Pueribacillus theae: one gene and its partner. The protein of the gene in region 1 interacts with the protein of each later gene in a pairwise test. Links are inferred from orthologs where the notes say so. Each region holds a gene or a part of one and is shown in the gene's direction. Other genes may lie near its edges.

Region 1 (2,891 bases):
TCTAAATCGTTAGGAAATGTTGTGTTAGTCCACGAATTAATTCAAAATCAAGATCCGAACGTTGTCAGGTTTTTCATGTTGTCTGTCCATTACCGCAATCCTATAAATTTTAATGATGAACTTCTTGAAAGTGCACGAAGTGGACTCGAAAGACTGAAAGAAACCGTAAGGAATTTAGAATACCGTATGGCGCATTCTGCCAATCTTGATAAAAACATTGAATCTTCTTTGGATGCAATTCAACGGTTAAAAAAACAGTTCATTGAAGAAATGGACGATGATTTTAATACTGCAAATGCCATCGCTGTTCTTTTTGAACTCGCAAAGGAAGCGAACCGTTATTTAGCGAATAAAAATTCTTCAAAAGCAGTGCTTTCAGCTTATTTGACCCTCTTTGAAGAGATTTCAACTGTACTTGGCATCCCGTTAAAGCAAGAAGAGGCTTTGCTTGATGAAGAAATTGAAAAGCTTATTGAAGAAAGGAACCAAGCAAGAAAAGAACGCCAATTTGCTAGAGCCGATGAAATCCGCGATCAACTCCTTGCACAACATATTATTTTAGAAGATACTCCCCAAGGCGTTCGCTGGAAAAGGAAAGAGTAGATATGGCCCAAAGCAATGTTGATGCCAAACAATTAAATGCCCTTGCACTTGCGTACATGGGTGATGCTGTCTTGGAAGTATTTGTGCGCGAACATTTGCTTAAAAGCGGGCAAGTTCGCCCGCAGCGATTGCACCGCCTTGCGACAAACTATGTATCGGCAAAGGCACAAGCAAAAGTTCTTCACAAATTAAGAGAAGCCAATTTTTTTACTGAAGAGGAAGAGGCTGTATTAAGAAGGGGAAGAAATGCAAAGTCACCAACGATTCCTAAAAATACTGACGTCCAAACGTACCGTTACAGTACAGCCCTTGAGGCATTAATTGGCTATCATTACTTACAGAAAAATGATGAACGAATCGATAGCATCATCTCGGCTATGATTTCGTTCATTGAAGAAAGAAGTGTTCAAAATGGAAAGTGAACTCATCATGGGAAGAAATCCAGTCCTTGAGGCTCTCCGTTCAAATCGGGAAATTAATAAATTATGGGTGAACGAAGGTTCACGCGGTGGGCAAATGAACGAACTCATCGAACTTGCGAAAAAAAACGGTGTGCTCATCCAATTTGTCCCGAAGCAAAAGCTTGATCGATTAGTCAATCAAGGGAATCATCAAGGTGTCGTCGCTTCGATTGCAGCCTACAACTATGCCGGAATGGACGAGCTTTTCCAAAGAGCGGAGGCGTTGAATGAAGCTCCTTTTTTCCTTTTGCTTGATGAAATCGAAGACCCCCATAACTTAGGTTCCATTTTGCGGACGGCAGAATGTGTAGGGGTTCATGGCATCATCATTCCAAAACGCCGATCAGTCGGATTGACAGCAGCGGTCGCAAAAGCATCGACAGGAGCGATTGAACATGTTCCCGTCGTCCGCGTCGGAAACTTGGCACAAACGATGGATGAATTAAAAGAAAGAGGGCTATGGTTTGTAGGAGCGGACGCCAAAGGAAAGCAAGACTTCCGTGAAGCGGATTACGATATGCCGGTTGGGCTTGTCATTGGCAGTGAAGGAAAAGGCATCGGTCGGTTAATTAAGCAAAAATGTGATTTCCTCGTGCGCCTTCCAATGAAAGGGAAAGTGACGTCGCTTAATGCATCGGTTGCGGCAGGCGTTTTAATGTATGAAGTTTTGCGGAAGCGAAGCCCAATCGGGGGTTAGTGCAATGGATATTCTGATTGTGGACGGCTATAACATCATTGGAGCCTGGCCGGAATTAAAAGAGATGAAAGATACCGATCTCGAAGGTGCGCGTGATTTGTTGATCGATAAAATGGCCGAGTATCAGGCATACACAGGTTATCAAGTGATCATTGTATTTGATGCGTACCTCGTTCCAGGCATCCAAAAAGTGTTCAACCGCCATGATGTGACTGTCATTTTTACGAGTGAAGGCGAGACGGCGGATGAAAAAATTGAGCAATTAACCGTCGAGTTAAAGGGGGTACTTACACAAATCCATGTGGCGACATCGGATTACGCGGAACAAAAAGCGATCTTTGGCCAGGGGGCATTGCGAAAGTCAGCTCGTGAACTTTTAAATGAAGTGAAAAGAATTGAAAAAGGGATTGAAGAAAAAATTGAGGAAATCGACCGTTCAGTACGCAAATCAAAGATTTGGCTTTCCCCGGAAGTACAGGCAGCTTTTGAAAAATGGCGAAGGGGAAAGTCTTGAATGGTTGACGCATTATTGATCTATGTTTATAATGGGGTTATATGCCATTTTTTTAAAATAGGTAATTTTTTGACTCTTTCACAACATGGTCGGGGGGATGCAGGTTGAACATGCCAGGCCTTGCAGAACACATCGAATTCGAAACGATTCAAGATGAAGAACTTGTTCGTATTATCCATGAAGGGAATACGATAGCGCTTGAATATTTAATTAACAAATACAAGAACTTTGTAAGGGCAAAAGCACGTTCTTATTTTTTAATCGGCGCCGACCGGGAAGATATTATCCAAGAGGGCATGATTGGCCTATATAAAGCAATCCGTGATTTTAAAGAAGACAAGCTGTCTTCTTTTAAGGCATTTGCGGAATTATGCATTACAAGGCAAATGATTACAGCAATCAAAACAGCCACGAGGCAGAAGCATATCCCGCTTAATTCTTACGTTTCATTAGACAAGCCTATATTTGATGAAGAATCTGACAGAACGCTTATGGATGTTTTAACAGGCACACGGAAGACAGATCCTGAAATGCTGCTCATTAATCGGGAAGAATTTAACGATATTGAACATAAAATGTTGGAAGTATTAAGCGATCTTGAGCGCCAGGTGCTCAT
Region 2 (2,926 bases), on another replicon or contig:
TTAGTATTTTTTTATTATCGCGGGGTGGAGCAGTCTGGTAGCTCGTCGGGCTCATAACCCGAAGGTCGTAGGTTCAAATCCTTCCCCCGCAACCAAATTTAATTATGGCATGGACGAAATTAACTAAAAAAAACATGAACTCCTTAGGATTATTTCCTAAGGTTTTTTTATATGAAAAAGGATGCGATTCGTTTGAAAGATGAATTTGCTTTTATCCAGTCGTTACTTCCTAAAAAACAATATCATCGCTCGCTAATTAAAGGTATTGGTGATGATGCTGCATTGTTTCATCATGGTGATGAATATGATACGGTTGTTTGTGTTGATACACTCGTTGAAAATATCCATTTCAAACGATGCACAATGTTGCCGGCTCATATTGGCTATAAAGCGCTCGCTGTAAATTTAAGTGATATCGCGGCAATGGGAGGCATTCCTAATTATTACCTTGTTTCCATTGCAGTTCCAAAGAAAGGTTGGAAAGATTGTGAAGTCAAAGAAATTTATGATGGAATGAATGAACTTGCTGAAAGGTTTAAAGTTGATTTAATTGGTGGAGATACTGTATCGTCGAATCAAGAGCTGGTTATTACAGTTACAGCAATTGGAACAGTAGCAAAAGGACGCCGGCTATTTAGACAGAATTCAAAGAGTGGCGATGTTGTTTTTGTTACAGATTTTCTTGGAGCATCAGCAGCTGGCCTTTCGCTATTGCTTGAACATGGGATGAATTATCCGTATGCTAAAGAGCAGAGAGAGTTAATTGAACAACACCAAAAGCCGAACCCGCAAATTAAAGCTGGTCTCCTTTTGGTTAATATGGGTGTTAGGGCAGCGTTAAATGATATAAGCGATGGGATCGCAAGTGAAGCAAATGAATTAGCTGAAGCCAGCGGCAAAACAATCGTTCTTGACTATGGCAAAATCCCGAAACACCCAGCTTTAGGCAGCTTTTCAAATAAAGAAATTGAAGACTTTGTCCTCTATGGTGGTGAAGACTTTCAATTAATTGGAACGGCCAATAAAAAAAATTGGGATCAAATTCAGAGCGCCTTTCATGAAGCAAACATTAAAATAACCGAAATTGGGTATGTAAAGAACGGGGAACCAAAAGTGTATTTATTAAAAAATCATTCTCCATTCATTCTTGATAAGCGAGGTTACAACCATTTTAGAAAAAACGAGTAGGTGTGGGAAGTGAATCATTTTTTGTTAAAAACGTCTTCTCCCGAAGAGACGGAACAACTAGGTGAAAAAATGGCCGGCTATTTAAATCCGGGTGATGTTCTTACGCTCGAAGGAGATTTGGGAGCAGGCAAAACGACATTTACAAAAGGGTTGGCGAAAGGCCTTGGAATTAAAAGAGTTGTCAACAGCCCAACCTTTACGATAATTAAAGAGTATGATGGCAGAATGCCGCTTTATCATATGGACGTATATAGACTTGAAGAAAGTGATGAAGATTTAGGATTTGATGAATATTTTGCAGGCGAAGGGGTAACCGTTGTAGAATGGGCTTCTTTTATACAAGACATGCTTCCCGAGAATTATTTGTCAATAAGAATTACGTTGCTTAATGATCAGAAACGGAGCTTTGAATTAATTCCTCATGGAAAGCGGTATGTCCAACTGTGCGAGGAGCTTGTTCGAAAATGATTGGATTAGCAATTGATACATCGACAAATGTGATGGGGGTTGCCCTAGCGGATGGACAAAAAGTTATCGCAGAGTTGATAACGAATGAAAAGAAAAATCACTCTGTCCGACTTATGCCTGCTATTGAACATTTGCTTCAAGAAGTTGATTTAACAGTAAAAGATGTAAATACGATCATTGTCTCAAAAGGGCCAGGTTCCTATACAGGTGTTCGAATTGGTGTGACCGTAGCAAAAACGCTTGCATGGACGTTAAACATACCAATCGTTGGTGTATCCAGCCTTGAAATGCTTGCTTTAAATGGTCGTTATTTTGATGGGTATGTTTCCCCTCTCATTGACGCAAGGAGGGGCCAAATTTATACAAGTTTGCACCAATTTAAAGAAGGCAACCCTGAGACTGTTGAAAAAGAGTGTATTATTCAGTCAGAAACATGGGGGAAAAAGTTGAAAAGCCTCGAGAAACCCACCCTATTTTTAGGCAATGATGTAGGCAAACATAAGGAACAACTGCAAGGGGCTTTAAATGAAAATGCAGTCTTTGGGAAACTGGCTGAACAGAATCCAAGGCCGGGAGAACTAGCTGTTCTTGGAATGCTGAGGAAGCCAGAAGAAAATGTGCATCTTTTTACTCCGGACTATGTTCAAATGGCTGAAGCAGAAAAAAAATGGCTGGACGCTCGAAAAGATGGGAATGAAAGCAATGAGCGTGATTGAAATTGCAGAATTTCGCAATATGACCGTTGATGATGTAGACATTGTGGCATCCATTGACAAACAGTCTTTCCCGAAACCTTGGAGCAAGGAAACGTTTATAAATGAACTTACACAAAATCGGTATGCAACGTATCTCCTGCTTCTTGTCAATGAAAAAATTGTCGGGTATTGCGGATTGTGGGTCATCGTCGATGAAGCACATATTACTAACATCGCGGTTCTTCCAGAATACCGCGGCAAAAAACTGGGGGAAGAACTGCTAAAAAAAACAATACAAATCGCAAAAGAGCAAGGCGCGGCTTCAATGACGCTAGAAGTTCGAGTCTCAAACAAAATTGCACAAAATTTGTATGCGAAATTTGGTTTTCAAATTGGAGGCGTTCGAAAGAATTATTATACGAATAATGGAGAAGACGCTTTCGTTATGTGGGTGAAATTTAATGAAAAACAATCCGAATGATGAAGTCATACTGGCGATTGAAACGAGCTGTGACGAAACAGCGGTAGCCATCGTGAAAAATGGAAGAGAAATTTTGGCAAATGTCGTCGCATCC

Evidence for each region. Proteins that work in one complex are often made in the same cells at the same time.
Region 2: the proteins of rlmB (region 1) and tsaE interact in binary tests that used the Escherichia coli proteins (3 or more experiments, as listed by UniProt). The link is inferred for Pueribacillus theae from one-to-one orthologs.

Annotation. Positions count from the first base shown.
Region 1 is NZ_QCZG01000004.1:109,241-112,131, reverse strand. Bases 1-2,887 are described here. They hold rlmB (23S rRNA (guanosine(2251)-2'-O)-methyltransferase RlmB), read left to right. Parts: upstream 1-1,014; coding sequence 1,015-1,761; downstream 1,762-2,887. Other genes in these bases: sigH (RNA polymerase sporulation sigma factor SigH), read left to right, coding at 2,386-2,887; DCC39_RS03635 (NYN domain-containing protein), read left to right, coding at 1,766-2,275; DCC39_RS03645 (Mini-ribonuclease 3), read left to right, coding at 606-1,025; cysS (cysteine--tRNA ligase), read left to right, coding at 1-603. Also shown: more of sigH, read left to right, coding at 2,888-2,891. UniProt on the Escherichia coli protein: Specifically methylates the ribose of guanosine 2251 in 23S rRNA.
Region 2 is NZ_QCZG01000060.1:12,182-15,107, reverse strand. The notes cover bases 5-2,926. They hold tsaE (tRNA (adenosine(37)-N6)-threonylcarbamoyltransferase complex ATPase subunit type 1 TsaE), read left to right. Parts: upstream 5-1,197; coding sequence 1,198-1,656; downstream 1,657-2,926. Other genes in these bases: tsaD (tRNA (adenosine(37)-N6)-threonylcarbamoyltransferase complex transferase subunit TsaD), read left to right, coding at 2,813-2,926; rimI (ribosomal protein S18-alanine N-acetyltransferase), read left to right, coding at 2,359-2,832; tsaB (tRNA (adenosine(37)-N6)-threonylcarbamoyltransferase complex dimerization subunit type 1 TsaB), read left to right, coding at 1,653-2,372; thiL (thiamine-phosphate kinase), read left to right, coding at 193-1,188. UniProt on the Escherichia coli protein: Required for the formation of a threonylcarbamoyl group on adenosine at position 37 (t(6)A37) in tRNAs that read codons beginning with adenine.